4 regions of the Lysinibacillus sp. G1-3 genome follow, and region 1 is predicted to be linked to each of the others. Evidence: riboswitches for the same ligand, from Rfam matches in the RefSeq annotation. Region 1 holds a riboswitch; each other region holds the start of a gene.
The links. Region 1 has a riboswitch for S-adenosylmethionine ahead of ACVYAD_RS24110 (bifunctional homocysteine S-methyltransferase/methylenetetrahydrofolate reductase). Riboswitches for the same ligand answer to the same signal wherever they lie in the genome.

Region 2: another riboswitch for S-adenosylmethionine. It lies ahead of metA (homoserine O-acetyltransferase MetA); the one in region 1 lies ahead of ACVYAD_RS24110 (bifunctional homocysteine S-methyltransferase/methylenetetrahydrofolate reductase).
Region 3: another riboswitch for S-adenosylmethionine. It lies ahead of ACVYAD_RS09905 (cyclase family protein); the one in region 1 lies ahead of ACVYAD_RS24110 (bifunctional homocysteine S-methyltransferase/methylenetetrahydrofolate reductase).
Region 4: another riboswitch for S-adenosylmethionine. It lies ahead of ACVYAD_RS20550 (O-acetylhomoserine aminocarboxypropyltransferase/cysteine synthase family protein); the one in region 1 lies ahead of ACVYAD_RS24110 (bifunctional homocysteine S-methyltransferase/methylenetetrahydrofolate reductase).

What each region holds. Positions count from the first base shown of each region.
Region 1 covers NZ_JBWHYQ010000032.1:30,831-35,072, reverse strand. Annotated here, with positions in the region: gene ACVYAD_RS24120 (protoglobin domain-containing protein) at 1-826, shown strand, start outside; gene ACVYAD_RS24115 (protoporphyrinogen oxidase) at 1,107-2,495, shown strand; SAM riboswitch class I at 2,621-2,720, shown strand; gene ACVYAD_RS24110 (bifunctional homocysteine S-methyltransferase/methylenetetrahydrofolate reductase) at 2,817-4,242, shown strand, end outside.
Region 2 covers NZ_JBWHYQ010000002.1:288,357-292,598, forward strand. Annotated here, with positions in the region: gene ACVYAD_RS03335 (GerAB/ArcD/ProY family transporter) at 1-703, shown strand, start outside; gene metA (homoserine O-acetyltransferase MetA) at 834-1,769, opposite strand; SAM riboswitch class I at 1,923-2,033, opposite strand; gene ACVYAD_RS03345 (nucleotide excision repair endonuclease) at 2,228-2,599, shown strand; gene ACVYAD_RS03350 (TrmB family transcriptional regulator) at 2,679-3,461, opposite strand; gene ACVYAD_RS03355 (TSUP family transporter) at 3,587-4,242, shown strand, end outside.
Region 3 covers NZ_JBWHYQ010000008.1:87,143-91,384, forward strand. Annotated here, with positions in the region: gene ACVYAD_RS09900 (Cof-type HAD-IIB family hydrolase) at 1-737, shown strand, start outside; gene ACVYAD_RS09905 (cyclase family protein) at 861-1,598, opposite strand; SAM riboswitch class I at 1,697-1,801, opposite strand; gene ACVYAD_RS09910 (YuzC family spore coat inner layer protein) at 1,952-2,359, opposite strand; gene ACVYAD_RS09915 (SMI1/KNR4 family protein) at 2,515-3,066, shown strand; gene ACVYAD_RS09920 (MFS transporter) at 3,129-4,242, opposite strand, start outside.
Region 4 covers NZ_JBWHYQ010000021.1:91,646-95,887, reverse strand. Annotated here, with positions in the region: gene ACVYAD_RS20560 (DASS family sodium-coupled anion symporter) at 1-719, opposite strand, end outside; gene ACVYAD_RS20555 (glycerol-3-phosphate acyltransferase) at 901-1,533, opposite strand; SAM riboswitch class I at 1,830-1,943, shown strand; gene ACVYAD_RS20550 (O-acetylhomoserine aminocarboxypropyltransferase/cysteine synthase family protein) at 2,061-3,362, shown strand; gene ACVYAD_RS20545 (hypothetical protein) at 3,686-4,072, shown strand.

The DNA.
Region 1 (4,242 bases):
TACAATTAGGGCTATCTCAAAAATATCTAATTTTGAGCAACAGTTAGTTTTAGAGGCTTTTGAGCATACCATTGAGCAGCTTCATGAAAAAATAGAACGTAGAAAAGAAGTAATAGAGAAAAAAATCGTAGCGTCTTCGGAAGGTCTTGCCACAATATCATTGGAAACAAACAACTCGTTTCATCGCTTAAGTGAACAATCGGATGAAATTAAACAACTGGCAAAAAAATCACTTCAAGTGTCGACTATGGCTGAGAGTCAGGCATTAGAAGGTCGTGAACGATTAAAGAATCAATCGCAAAATATGAGTAATATTATTAATTCGCTTGATGGTATAGCGGAAAATATTACACAGTTGGCAGATATGTCAAGGGAAATGGAATCGATTATGAATGTTGTGACAAATATTGCTAATCAAACGAACTTGTTAGCTTTAAATGCGGCAATAGAAGCGGCTCGCGCTGGAGAAGCGGGTAAAGGCTTTAGTGTTGTTGCAGATGAAGTGAGAAAACTATCGATTCAAACAAAGGAATCTGTCACATCGGTTGCGACTTTATTACATAAAACGAATGAGCGGACTGATAAACTTGTTCACTCGCTTAGTAATATTCAAGAAGAGGTAACTTCTGGTGAGGAAAACATGGTTCAAACGGAAGGCCAATTTACTAATATATTGGACGCTATGACCGAAGCCAAAGAACAAAATGGACAGATGGAAAAAGAAGTACAAGCAATAGTAGAAGTACTAAGTCAATTAGGTATTGCTTTTAATGAAGTGAAAAATTCCGCTGAAGAACTAGCTAGCTTTGCACAAAATTTAAATTAATGAAGTGAAAAGCAAGAGACAAAGAAAAATAAAGATGCTTTACACTGTAGTGTATAATAACACTATATCAACTGTTAATATATACGATCCGCTAGGTAGATAAAAATACCGGTGAAAATATGCTGTTAAATTCAATATATACTAATTGAACATAGAAAAGAATGGAGCTATCCTATGCGCTGGATAGCTCCATTTTTGCTAAATTTGTAAAGGGTTTAACGTAATTTTCGATAAAAAAAGTTTATACTGAAATAAAGAACTAAAAATAGGGGCGGTTAATATGAAAACAGTAGTTGTATTAGGTGGCGGAATTACGGGTTTGTGTACGATGCATTATTTACAACGTCAAGTTCAGGAGAAAAACTTAAATGTAAAGCTTGTACTCGTTGAAAAAAATACATACCTTGGTGGTAAGCTTCACTCTGCATATGAACAAGGCTTTATCATGGAAACAGGAGCAGATTCTATAGTAGCGCGTCATAAAGGTGTTATGGAGTTAGTAGAAGAACTTAATTTTGAACAAAATCTTGTGTATAACGAAACGGGTGTTTCGTATATTTTCACAAATAATGAGCTACATGCTATCCCAGCAGATTCAACGTTTGGTATTCCTATGAGCTTACAATCTCTAGAGGAAAGCACGCTTGTATCAGAGAAAGGTAAAAAAGAAGCATTAAAGGATTTAACCATGCCAAATGAAGAGTTTACAAAGGAAAGTTCGATTGGGGAATTTTTAACGTACTATTTAGGTGAGGAGCTTGTTCAAAACCAAATAGCGCCCGTACTTGCAGGTGTATACTCGGGAGATTTAAATCAACTTTCAATTGCTTCCACTTTACCGTATTTAATCGATTACAAAAACGATTACGGTAGTATTATTAAAGGCTTTGATGCAAACAGGGAACAATTTTTGAAAGCCGCCAATAAAAAATTTATTTCATTTAAAAATGGTTTATCGTCATTAATTGATCGACTTGAAGAAACATTAACGGATGTAGAAATTATAAAAGGGATTGCCACTATAAGTGTTAAAAAGCAGGAGAATCAGTACTCCGTTACATTAGCAAACGGTAAAATAATTGAAGCAAATCATGTTGTCATGGCACTGCCAAATGAAGCGGTACAAAGCTTATTGCAGGATGAATCTTTGAACGGCTATTTTGAACAATTCAATACTGCATCCGCCATTACGATTTACTTAGGGTTTGATGTACCAGATAATAGATTACCCGCGGATGGAACAGGCTATATTGTGTCACATAATTCGGATGTTATTTGTAATGCAGCAACGTGGACAAGTCGCAAGTGGAAACACACGTCAGCAGAAGGAAAATTACTTGTACGACTTTTTTATAAGAGCATTAACCCTGAGTATGAGAGATTGCGTTTGATGTCAGATGAAGAGTTAGCAGCGGTTGCTCTAGAGGATGTAAGAAAAAGCTTGGGGATTGAGGAAACTCCAACAATTGTGGACGTGACAAAATGGATCGACCAAATGCCAAAGTATGATTTGGCACATCGTGAAGCGTTGCAAGGTCTCGTACAAGAGCTTGAGAAAAACTATCCGAATTTATCAATAGCGGGTTGCTCTTATTTCGGAGTGGGCATAGGTGCGTGTATTCAAAATGGTAAAAAAATTGGTGAGGAGCTTGCTGAAAAACTATCGTAATTGTTTGATTTAAATCAAAATATGGTATTTTTCGTGAGATTTTACCTCTGTTCTGTGAAATAGTCTTGACTCAATCGTTCGTAAACGATATGATTCTTTTAATTATTTAAAAAATTCATACAACATTCTTATCAAGAGAAGCTGAGGGACTGGCCCTATGAAGCTTCAGCAACCAACTTATTGTCAGGTGCTAAATCCAGAGGACCGTAGTGTCGAAGATGAGAAGGAAAAACAATGACGAAACGTTAAAGCCTTCTTTTTATGTAAAAGAAGGCTTTTTGCATTTTAATTTTTATAAATAAAGGAAGAGAGGCTAGTTTTATGGGATTGCTTGAAAGGTTAAAAACGCATGTTCTTACAGCAGATGGTGCAATTGGTACAGTTTTATATGGCTATGGCTTGGAGTATTGCCACGAGGAAATGAATATACAAAGACCTGAATTAATTGAAAAGATTCATAGAGAGTATATAGCGGCAGGTGCCGATATTATTCAAACGAACACTTACGGAGCTAATGCCATAAAATTAGCCCGCTATGGATTAGAATCTCGTGTGCAGCAGTTTAATGAAGCTGCTATAACGATTGCAAAACGAGCAGCGGCAGATGGTGGACAATTTGTCTTAGGTACTATTGGGGGAATCCGTGGTATTCGAAAAAGCGACGCAACGTTAGAGGGAATTTTAGCAACAATTGATGAGCAGGCAACCGTTTTACTTGCAGGAAATCCAGATGGCCTTTTACTTGAGACATATTATGATTTTGAAGAGTTAACAGCGACTTTAGCAATGCTACGAGCTAAAACGAAATTACCGATTATTGCTCAAGTTTCTATGCACGAACCAGGAATTTTACAAAATGGAATGAGCTTAAATAACGCTTTACATGAACTTGAAGCGCTAGGTGCTGATCTCGTAGGTGTTAACTGTCGCTTAGGTCCTCACCATACAATACAAGCATTTGAAGGTGTGGAGCTTCCTAAGAAAGCATTTATGTCAGCGTATCCGAATGCTTCTCTTCTTGATGTAGAGGATGGCCGTGTCGTTTATGAGTCGGAGGCAGATTATTTTGGTCGAGCAGCTGTAGAGCTTCGTGATCAGGGGGTACGTTTAATTGGTGGTTGCTGTGGTACGACACCAAAGCATATTGCTGCAGCGAAAAAGTACTTAGAGGAGTTATCTCCAGTCGAAGAAAAGTATGCAAAGCCAGAAAAAGTAGAGATTGTCCGTGAGGCTGAGCCAGCAAATTACGAACCATTACATGTAAAAGTAAAACGAGAACGCTCAGTTATAGTGGAATTAGATACACCAAGACATTTAGAAATTGAAGGCTTTATTGCGGGAGCAAGAAAAATATATGAGGCGGGCGCAGATGTAGTCATGATGGCAGATAATTCACTTGCTTCTCCAAGGATTAGTAATGTCGCAATGGGTGCCTTACTGAAAGAAACACACGGGGTACGACCGTTAACTCATATAACATGCCGAGATCGTAATTTAATTGGACTTCAATCACATTTAATGGGATTAAATGCACTAGGTATTCACGATATTTTAGCAGTGACTGGAGATCCGACGAAGGTGGGCGATTTCCCAGGGGCCACAAGCGTTTATGACGTATCTTCAATGGAGCTAATCCAATTAATAAAACAGTTAAATGAAGGTGTATCGTTCTCGGGGAAACCACTTCGTAAAAAGGCGAATTTCTCTGTAGCGGCTGCCTTTAATCCTAATGTACGTGTACTAGATC
Region 2 (4,242 bases), on a different contig from region 1:
GATCATCACACTATCAATCCTTGTCCTTGGCCCAGCAAATACTGCTTCACGAACATTCCCAAGCTATGCATTAGCCCAAAGAATTTCAATTGGGGACTTTTTACAACGTATTGAAGTGATTATGGCAGCCATGTGGATTATCACTATTTATATTAGAACTTATATGTATTTTTATGCTGCGGTTATCGGTATCGCACAAATATGTAAAATTAAAAATCATCGACCGCTCATTTTACCACTCGGCATGATTATCCTTGGACTTTCACAAATTCTTCATCCGAATATTATTCATTCAGATATTTACAATAGAGATATATGGCCAATATTATCCTTCATTATAATGATTTTATTACCCTCCCTATTATTAATCGTCGCGAAGATTCGTAAAATCGATGGTCATCAAGGAAATGTGATGCATTGTGATAGTAGTACGCAAAATCAAAATGGAAATTCTACACAGAGTGATAGTAGTAGCAATGGCGGTAACGCTTCTCAAAGTGCAAATAGTAGCAATATCGATAATTCTACTCAAAGTGATAGTAACAGCAATGGCGGGAATGCTGCTCAAAGTGCAAGTAATAATAATGCCGAAAATACTACACAAAGTAAAAGTGAAAACGATACCGGAAATTCTACACAGAATGATAGCGATACCGGAAATACGCCAAACAGTGAAAAGAATAAAAAATCGCCAGACAATTAACAGCAGTGTTGTTCATCACCAAAAGCGAAGCGGCTCATCGGACGCCCCAGGAAGGTGCCCTACCGGAACGGAAATGAGAAAAGAAAAAATGATGACCCTATAATATCAAGGTCATCATTTTTCTATAGCACTAAATATGATATTCAATTTGATCAACAAAATCCCATTCGTATGGTGTTTCTTGATAAACATAGTAGTTCAACCAGTTCGAGAATAACAAATGTGTATGGGCACGCCATGTATTAATCGGTTCATTCCCTGGATCATCATTTGGGAAGTAATTCACTGGTACCTCAATATCTAATCCTTTCGCAACATCACGACTATATTCATCCGCTAAAGTTGTTGCATCATATTCAAGGTGACCAGTAATCATAATATTTTTATTGTCTTTAGATTGCACAATGAAAACACCAGCATCTTCTGAATAAGAGAGCAATCGTAAATCAGGATGGTTGCGTACTTCATCAATCGATACAGACGTATAACGCGAATGTGGTGCCGTAAACAAATCACTAAAGCCGCGTACTAAATCCACTGTTAAATCCGTAATAACATGAGAATATACACCTGAGCATTTAGCAGAAAGCCCAATTTTGCCAATATCGTAATGATGGTATAACGCTGCCTGAGCACCCCAACATATATGTAGGACCGATGTTACGTTTGTTTTGGACCAGTCCATAATTTCTGAAATTTCCTGCCAGTAGTTCACTTCTTCAAATGGCATTTTTTCTACTGGTGCCCCCGTAATAATCATGCCATCATAGCGACGATGACGAATTTGATCGAACGTCGTATAAAATAATTGTAAATGTGATTTACTAACATTTTTCGATTCATGAGTAGCAGTATTCAAAAATGTAATATTCACTTGTAATGGGGTATTCCCTAATAAACGTAGTAATTGCAGCTCTGTTTTTTCTTTTTCTGGCATTAAATTAAAGATTAAGATATTTAACGGACGAATTTGTTGAGTTTTCGCTCTATCCTCTTCCATTACGAAGATTTTTTCCTCACGTAAATGTTCTCCAGCTGGTAAGTTTTTTGGAATATTAATTGGCATCTTGCATTCCCCTCTCTTATATTTCTCTCTGTTAACCCATTATTGGCCTTAGTCTCCATACACAGGCCTTGCGTAAAGTCTTTTTTTCGATGAAATTAAAAAATCCCCCTCATTCCATTTGAGATAGAATGAGAAGGATGTTTACCACGTTCACTCTTATCTCTCAAAGGACAAATCCTTTGCTGGAATTAGCACCTTTCTAACTTTTGTTAGAGGTTGCTGAAGCGTCATCGGGCCAAATCCCTCAACTTCTCTTGATAAGATTATTTAATTAAAAAGAATTGTACCATGAACAATTAAGAATATCAACAATACATAGAATATTTTGTTATTAACCATGCATGTCATTATGTAATTTGTTTAAAACTAATATTGAAGCTAAGTCCATATATTTTATGGTAAACAAGCTGTAATTATGTTAACATATACCTTTAGTAACAGAGAGGAACGTGAATAGTTTGATTAAAATTGAATTTCCAAAACCAGATTTAGTAATTCGCCAACGCGAACAAGATGTAAAGCCAGGTGATGTACCAATCACACCGTATTTCGGTTTTATTGATTTCCATAAAATCACACGTGAAAATGGCGGCATTTTCTTATTCTACAATGAACAGAATGAACTATTATTTGTCGGTAAAGCACGTAAGATTCGTCAACGTATTAAAAAGCATTTCGAAGACAATGTGTCACCGATGAAAAATCACCGTGATGAAGTTTTCAAAATTGAAGTGTACGAAGTAGATGATCCAATGGAACGTGAAATTTACGAAACATACGCGGTTAATACATTCCGCGCTAAATACAATGTTGATAAAGTTTTTTATTAAGATAAAAGATCTTATATAACATAAAATAAGAATCTACAAGCCATCTGTACATGATGGCTTGTAGATTCTTTTATTATTTTCACTCTACGAAAAAGGCTTTACGTTCTTTTGTAATCCATTCCCCAAGCTCCGTATCATCGCGCTTTAACAGTCGATTGACAAGCACGTCATGCCATATATAATCCTCTAATAAATAAATATGCACTGTGTCATTTGTTATAAAAGCCGTTTCTTGATTGGACGGTGAGTGACCATAAATCATCTCTTGACCATCTATAGACAGTATAAACCAATGGGGCGTAGTAGCATTCCTCGTATATTGAGTAATGCGATGCTGGTCAATCGATGCAACATTTTCATCCACATACAATGTAATGCCATGAACCGGAATACGCTGAGAGACCTCATGTATATCTTCTCGCAATTTTTCATACATATCTTCCCACATTGATAATAATACTTTTTTCTCCGCTTTTTGTAATAACGACTGACAATAATTGACGATTGCCCCTTTTCCTTTTAGCGTAACGACCTTATGCTCCGCTTCCTGCTCTTTTACCTCTAATTTTTCTAATTGATCACTAATCGACGTGAAATTCGATTGCCAGCGTTGCTCAATTTGTTGTAAAAACACAGCAACTGGAATGGAAGAGTATGTCGTTTGATCTGCCGTTTCTTCTTTCAGTACTAACCCTTTTTCAACAAGTCCATTAAGTATGTCATATATTCTTGCACGTGGGATACCGGAGTTTTTACTTACTTGATAGGCACTAACATGACTATTTTGTACGAGTGCCGTATAGGCCTTAGCTTCATATTCTGTGAATCCCAGTTCTTTTAATTGGGCGATTAATAATTCCATCGAATCCCTCCATTTCCTCTATTATAATTGAAGGGTATGAAGGTACGCCAACGAAAAAATTAGTCTTTACAGCTCCGCGAATTTTAGTTACTATTTCAGTAGTAACTATCTAAAGAGGTGTAAACATGCTATTTGAAGTAGATTTAAATGTAGTCATATTATTAATATCTTTTGGATTTTTAGCCGCCTTTGTAGATGCGGTCGTTGGTGGAGGTGGCTTAATTGCCTTACCCGCCCTAATGTTTGCCGGTTTAAATCCAGCAGCAGCCGTAGCAACTAATAAGCTAGCTGGTACAATGGGATCTTTAACATCAACCATTTCCTTTTATCGTTCCGGTCAGCTAGAAATACGTTCGGTTATCAAATACTTTCCTTTAGCTTTTATAGGATCCCTTTTTGGTGCATGGACAGTACATTTAATAAACCCTGAATTACTAAAACCGCTTATGCTCATAATGCTTGCAGCGGTTGCAGTCTATACAATCTTCAAAAAAGACTGGGGTTCAGTAGCTTCGGTCAAAAATTTAAAATTTACGCACTTAGTTTTATTCATGCTATTGTTATTTTGCATTGGTTTTTATGATGGATTTCTTGGTCCAGGAACCGGCTCATTTTTAATTTTCAGCTTTTTATTAATCAGCTTTGATTTTTTAAAGGCAGCAGGAAATGCCAAATTTTTAAACTTAGCAAGTAATTTTGCAGGACTTTTAATGTTCGCCTACTTAGGTCAAATTCATTTTGTCTACGGTTTACTAATGGGTGTAGCTCAAATTGCCGGTGC
Region 3 (4,242 bases), on a different contig from region 1:
CGCTTGTTAATTATGAAGATGGTCGTATGCAAGAAAGTACAAGGAATGCTATTCAACAATTAAAGGATAAAGGAATTCATATTGTAGCTGCTACAGGAAGACCTTTATCAATGTGCCAGGATTTAAGAAATGTAGGAATAGAGACGTTTATTACAGCTAATGGTGCATATGTTAAGCACCAAGATCAAGTCATACATAAAATACCGGTCGCCAAAGAAGTGGTCCAAGTAGTGAAGGCTTTTGCTGATGAAAATAAACAAAGTCTATCGTTTTTCACAGAAACATTATCAATGAATAACGTCCAAGAAGAAGAAACATTAAAAGCTATGAAAGAAACATTATCTTTGCGGGAGTTTCCCGTTATCAATGAAGATATTGTAACGCAAGAGGTGTATTTAATGTGTTTATATGTTGATGAGGATATTGAGAAAAAGTATACCTCTACATTTCCTCATTTATTATTTAAAAGGTGGCATCCTTACATTACAAATATTTTGCAACATGATATTTCTAAGTCTATTGCTGTTCAAGCTGTACTAGAATATTTCGACTTGAGTACAGAAGAAGCACTTGCTTTTGGGGATGGAGATAATGATATCGACATGCTAGAGCAGGTCGGCTTTGGTATTGCAATGGGTAATGGTAGTGAAGCTTTAAAAAATGTCGCTAATTTTGTAACAAAGAAATCAACAGAAGATGGTATTGATTATGCTCTTCGTGAGCTAAAAATCATTTAATGGAAAAAATCGTATTAAGTTCATAGCTCTTATGTTGATCGTGTTTCTAAAAAGGAAAAAAATCTAAATAAATGATTAAGAAAGGTCTGGTGCAATATGTATTGAATCAGACCTGTTGCTATATTAAGGCAATATAGCAAATGAGCGGACAGGGAATCCAGATGCTTTTTCAGGCTTTGCCACAATATTGAATATAACGGCGCCTTTTGGAGGTAGCTTATCCAAATTTGTCATAAGCTCAATTTGATAAGTATCTTGCTCAAGCACAAAATATTCGCCATCTAACTTACCGTTTTTACGAAAATCTGTTGCTGAATCCGTATCAAAAGTTTCGTGGCCGATCGCACTTACTTTTCGTTCGTTGAATAAAAATTGCAACGCTTCTAATCCCCAGCCAGGAATATGATTATTGCCATCAGCATCTTTGTTGCTGAAAGCCTCTTTATCTGGCCAACGTTTACTCCAATCGGTACGTAGCGCAACGAAGGTACCTTCTTCAATTTCTCCATATTCAGCTTCAAAGTTAAGAATATCTTGAATGCTTAACGTGTAATCGTTGTTAATTTCAGCTTCCTTCGATTTATCAATAACGATTAGTGGTAGTACTAGTTCTTTTAGCTCCAATTCCTCTAAATAACGTGCATCTCGCACGAAATGGATAGGTGGGTCGATATGTGTTCCGTATTGCCCAGGGAAAGTGAATTGTTGTGCAAAGAAGCCATCATCATGGGAAAATAATGTTTCAAATTTTGCATCATCAAACATAAAGAAATGAGGAGAGTCTGGACCGAATATATGTGTTAAATCAACCCATTCTTTTGATTTCAATAATTTTATTGCTTGTAAAAGGTCGTTTGCCATAATATTTCCCTGCTTTCTGTTAATTATTTTGAATGCAACAATAAAAAAGAGCCCTCCTTGTAGAAGAGGACTCTTGTGCAAAGCAAATGCAGTAAGTCTTCTCATCTTCAAGGCTAAATTTTGCCATTTGGAATTAGCACCATACCTATAGGCTGGTTGCTGAGACTTCATAGGGCCAATCCCTCCGTCTCTCTTGATAAGAAAATAAAATATAAGAATTTTCAGAAATGAAATTTATGAATACTTTAGCATATTTATATATAGTTTACAAGTTCAGTAGGGATACGTGGTTATAATTCATAAAGAAGATGCTAAAGGCAAAAAAAAGAGGCCCTCTTCAAAGGACCAACTTTTCACCAACCCAAAATTAGTGTTAGCTTACAACAGCCGCTATCAGTAAATAGTATACGAAATCCATCTGGTGTATAGGTAGTATCGAATTTTACCGTAATGCCTGTTGACGCAATTAACTTTTCAACTTCTGTTTTATTTGATTGTTGTGCTGCGTTCATAAGATCATGTGCAAATTGCTCTGATTCATCAATTTTATCCGTAAGTAATTGTGCTTGCTGCATAATAACTTTGATTCGTTTCGCAGAAGTCTTTAATTTTACTGTATTGATGGATGGAAATGGACCTCTATTCGTTGGGTCAGGCATTGCTAGATGTCTAGAAGGTAGTTGAGTAGTTGGTTGATTTGCCATTACCCATGCCAGATAATAATTAGGATAGACAAAATACGGATAAGGATTGTAATACACTAAATTCCTCCTATCCTATAGTTGATACATTATCTTATGTACAACAGAGACTTTAGGTGTTAATGGCCGTGCTTTGAAAAGCTTGAGCGAAAAGGACCTCAGTTCAACGGCTTAAATCCCGATCAATTTATTCTTCTTCAAAAGGAGTTATTAAAATGGATATTCGTGCATACATAAAAAATGGTTTTGAAGTTTACTATGAACGTTATAATCAGGTGTCTGAAGATGGATTTTGTAGGTGGATGTGCCCGGATGTACCTGAAGAAATGAAGGTAGTTGATATCGATGCAGAGTGGTCTGTGTGGAGAATGATTCCTTCCACCGTAACGGAGGGAGATATTCAAACGTTAGAAAAAGAGTTCGGACTTAATTTTCCCGAATGGTATAAAGCTTTTATTTCAACGTATCATCATTATTTTGGTGTAATACCTGACCAAAGTATTGAGGATCCTTTAAATAATGTAAGAGATATGTTTAATCCATCATTATGCAGTTTAGGATATCTTCCATTTTCGTGGGATACAGAGTATGGAAAAATAATTTGTATTGATTTAAATAATAATGCTGATGAAGAAAGTTGTGCCATATATGAAATTGAACATGAAATTTTATTTGATGATGATGCCGATATTCTATCGTCATTAGACTATCTGTATCCAAATTTTAAAGCATATTTTGATGATACTTTCCTTGAATCTAATAAATAGCAATAAGGAAGGGGCATTTTAGAAAGCACCTTCCTCACATTTTTTATTTATAAGAAACGTACCTATTGTTTGTTTCTATCGAAGATTAACCATAGGAACGTAGTAGCTGCAGCAATCATCACCATGCCGAATCCGTATATAGGAGTATGCGCTAATGATTGTTGGCGAACGATAATTCCTCCAATGTATGATCCTAGGAAAATACCAATGTTAAAGGCCGAAATATTTAATGCTGAAGCCATTGAGATAGCTGATGGTATATATTTTTCTGAAATCTGAACGGCATAAAGCTGTAATCCCGGTACATTCATAAACATAAATAGTCCCATAATTAAGACCATTATTAATCCACCGATTGATGATTCTAAAAAGAAGTTGATGCCGAGTAGAGATAATGCTAAGCCGATAAGGATAATAAAGATAGAACGTAAAGGGTTATTATTCGCAAAATGACCACCTAATGTATTACCGATGGCAACGCAAATACCGTATACAACTAAAATCACGACTATTGCTTTAGGTGAGTAGCCCATATACTGCTCTAAAATTGGTGAAATATACGTATATACTACGAATGCGCCACCATATCCGATGGCAGTAATAAAGAGAATTAATAACATTCGTATATTCCCTAATACTTTTCCGATATCGCGAATTGATATTGGATTGCTTTTCGATAACTGACTAGGAACAAGTATGGCATTACTAATTAATCCAATAATACCTATGATCACAATGAAAATGAACGACATTCGCCAATCAGTTACTTGTCCAATAAAAGTTCCTAGTGGGACACCAGTGACAGTTGCTAATGTTAGCCCTGTGAACATAAAAGCTATTGCGCTTGCTCGTTTATTAGGCGCTACAACATCTGCAGCGATAACAGAGGCAATAGACATAAACACACCATGTGCTAATGCTGAAATAACACGCCCAGTTAGTAGTAATGAGAATGAGGGTGCTATTGCTGCAAGTAAATTACCGATAATAAACAGTACCATAACAAGCAGTAATACATTTTTGCGACTTATGCGCGATGTTAATGCTGTTAAAAGCGGTGCACCAATAGTTACTCCTAGTGCATATATAGATACGGTTAAACCTGCAGTACTTAATGATATATCAAAATCTTCTGTAATTAATGGAAGTAGTCCAACGCTTATAAATTCTGTAGAG
Region 4 (4,242 bases), on a different contig from region 1:
GCCGCGTAAAGCAACCAAGCACCCCATGAAATATCCACACCAAATTGTTCTTTAATGAAATTTAAAGCGACCATATTTTGAGCTGCTGCCGTTTTAATACCGATATTCCAAATGGAGACAGCTTGCACAGAGGTAATGACAAGTAAAGCAGCAAGTCGACTATCGCGTGGTAAACCAAATGCCGCTACCATTCCGAGTAGAATTGGTACAACTGCGCCTGCACGTGCAGTAGCAGAAGGGACGAAGAATGCGAGTGCAATAGATACTAAAATAGCACCGAAGACAATGGCTTTCGTTTTTGTCCCTACTAGTGAAAGAATCCATAGTGCAAGACGTTTATGTAAATTGGTAATTTGCATGGCTGCCGCTAAGAAAAGAGCTGCGGCTACTAGTGCAACTGCTGAATTACTAAATCCGCTTAATGCTAATTTTAATGCATCTGATGTTCCTAGCTCTCTCGTTGGATCTTCCATTGACGGAGCTAATCCTAGTAAAACTGTAACTAGAGCAATAATCATGGCAGAGCTAACGGGATAGGATACTGCTTCTGTAACCCATAGGATGACCGCGAAAGCTAAAATAGCCAAAGCCCGTTGTCCAGCTACAGGTAAATCGCCGTTGTTCGGTAAAAAAGTTATGATGATTAGGGATGCGAAGGCTAATGCAATCCAGAGTGGCTTTAAATTACGTTTCGGTTTTGCTTGTTCAGAAGTAGACATACTTTCTCATCCTTTCTAGCATTTTCTATAACATCGACTAGTAAAATGCTTTATTAAGAAAGTAAATTGTCTATTTATTGTAAAAAAAGCTAGTGTGTTCAAATGCGCTCTAGTTATAGCGATAATGGGCAGTTACGAGAAAATCCGCGGTCATAGAAAAGACAAAAATATCCAAAAGATATTAGTTTTTCTTCTTGAATGCAGAGGTAACTTTAGGCTCAGTTCCTAGCATCAATCGTTTAATATTTTCGATATGCAAAATGATGGCTATACTAAAAAGAAATAAGGCTATAAACGTTGGGCCGACCCCAGGAATCCATAAATATGTGGCTGTACAAAAAACGAGATAAAATTCAAGTACACCGACAATTAAAAAGCTCGTCACGAAAGAAAAAATAACAAATAAAATGAGTGCAAATAAGCCAACTTTCCAATCAATCGCGAGTAATATCCCAATAATTGAAGCAGTTCCTTTGCCGCCATTGAAGCCCATATAAAATGGGAAATTATGACCTAGAATGACACCGGCTGCTACGATATAGATAAAGAGCCAAACTTGTACTTCAGTTAATTGTGTTATATCAGCAAGATAGACATGTGCACCGATTATAGCTGCAACACCTTTACCGATATCGATAAGTCCGACTAATATGCCGTATTTCCATCCAAGGGAAAGCGTGGCATTAGAGGCACCTGCATTACCAAAACCAGTCTTTTTTAAATCTACCCCAGATAAAAACTGAGCAACTTTAGAGCCATGAATGCAGCCAATCAAATAACCAACAAGAAGAAAAATGATAATGGCTTTTAACATTAAAGTCCTCCTTTCTAAATAATAAGCTCATCAATAAAAGCTAGGGATGTCATTTTAAAACGTGCCATTGTATATAAGTTGATTTCCGTTCCGACTGGACGCCCCCAGGAAAGCGCCCAGTTGGAACGGAAATCAACCCCAAGTTTTGATGATAAATCATTTATCATTAAAATAATGTATGCGTTCGTAATACGTAAAAAAGCAGACAGAAGTTTCGGAAAAAATAAAATTTTAGTGTTGACAGAGAAAATGTCTATGTTTATACTTTGTAACAACGATGGAAATTGAATCACATACTCTTATCAAGAGCGGCGGAGGGATAGGCCCTATGATGCCCGGCAACCAGTAAGTGACGAGCTTGCTAAGGTGCTAATTCCTACAGATTCTTACTTGGATCTGGCAGATAAGGGGAGGAAAACTTGCAACCGCAACCCTCTTCTTAGCTGAAGAGGGTTTTTGTTTTCTACTTAAAAAATCCTCCTCATCTCCGGTGCCATCGTAAAAAAATAACCATATGGAGGTATACAATGACAAATTTTAAACCAGAAACATTGCTGTTACACGGTGGCCAAGAGCCAGACCCGGTAACAGGATCTCGTACAGTACCCGTATATCGCTCAACGGCATTTGTTTTTAAAGACACTGCTCATGCGCAACGTCTTTTTGCCTTAGAGGAAGCTGGCAATATTTACACACGAATTACAAACCCAACTGTAGATGTTTTTGAAAAACGCGTCGCTTTATTAGAAGGCGGTACAGCAGCGGTAGCACTTTCATCTGGTGCAGCAGCTATTGCATTTTCAATTTTAAATCTAGCAGGGGCAGGTGATGAAATTGTTGCAGGTAGCTCTTTGTACGGAGGTACTTATAATTTATTCGCCAACACACTACCAAACTACGGTATTAAAACAATTTTTGTAGACGAAACAAATCCAGAAAATTTCCGAGCAGCTATTACAGATAAAACAAAAGCGGTGTTCGCTGAAATTTACGGTAACCCAAGTTTAAAAGTGCTAGACATCGAAGCAGTAGCGAATGTAGCACATGAAAACGGCTTACCATTAATTATTGATAGCACATTTGCTTCACCATATGGCTCTACACCAATTGATTTCGGTGCAGATATCGTTGTTCATTCCGCAACAAAATGGATTGGCGGCCATGGTACAACTTTAGGTGGCGTTGTTGTAGATGCAGGGAAGTTTGATTGGACTCGTGGACGCTTCCCAGGCTTTACAGAGCCAGATGCTTCTTATCACGGTTTGCGTTATGGTATTGACACAGCAGCGGCTGCATTTGCCACAAAACTGCGAGTGCAATTACTACGCGACTTTGGACCAACATTAAGTGCAGATGCAGCATTTAATTTATTACAAGGTTTAGAAACGCTTCATTTGCGTATTCCTAAACACAATGAAAATGCATTAGCGGTAGCTGAATATTTACGAAACCACCCATCTGTGGAATATGTAAATTACAATGGCTTAGAAGATTTCCCTACTCATGAGTTAGCTAAAAAGTATTTGAGAAATGGCTTCGGATCCGTGCTTACATTTGGTATTAAAGGTGGGCGTGAAGCAGGGCGTAAATTAATCGATAGTGTGAAATTATTCTCGCACGTAGCAAATGTAGGGGATGCGAAATCATTAATTATCCATCCAGCATCTACTACACATCAGCAACTATCAGCTGAGGAGCTAATCCAAACTGGCGTAACCGAGTCGCTCATTCGCTTATCCATCGGTTTAGAGGCAGTAGAGGACATTATTGCAGATTTAGAACAAGCTATTGAACAAGTAACAGCTATCCAGCAACAAGTAGAAGCCTAAATACTAAAAGACATTGACTAATGTTGTAGCGTTTACGTATTTTCCCATTCGATAGGCCTCATTTGGTAATGCGTAAAACGTTGCTACATCATCCGCTTGCCTCATTCGGTAAAGGTAACTGAAAATCTTTAAAAATAATACCTAGTAATTTGATAAGTATTGTTGACTTGTTTAATTCCTTGTTTTATACTAGGAAATAAGAAAAGCGTTCGACATTTAGTTTTCATAAGTGCTCCCCCACTTTTGAAATATATGAAGCGGAGTAGTTGCTAAGTCAGTAACTACTCTTATCTACCAATACTGATGATAAAGGAGTGTTTTAAATGGGAAATGTGTATAGTGCGCAAAACATTGCATCTTATCTTATTTATGAGTTAAATGAAGGTCATGTTTTTGTGAACAACATGTCCATTCAAAACATACTTGCATCAGTTGAGAGTAAATGGCAAGAGAACTTCGGACATTCAGCTTTTAAGGAAATTGTTTATGTCAAAGAAGAAGGCTATACAGTAAAAGAAGTTTTTGAAGCTTATGAAGGCTATGGAGCAAGTCATATCTCTCTACCAGCAACAGAGTATTACTTAAAATACGGCACGTTCCAATTAGTTGAACGTACGTATGCAATACCAAATTTTACGCTAGAGGAAATAAGACTGGTGCAACAAGCGTTAACACAATATCGTTATAAATTACTAGCAAAAGCTAGTTAAATCCCTCATATAATTATGCTCATTCTCTGCTGCTACAGAGAATGAGTTTTTTAATTAGATGTTGGAAGATATACTATTATAATTGAAAAAATTTTTATTAATATATTTCAAAAGAACAATTTTTATAAATGTATTTACATAAATATAATAGAAGAAAGACAATTATTTTT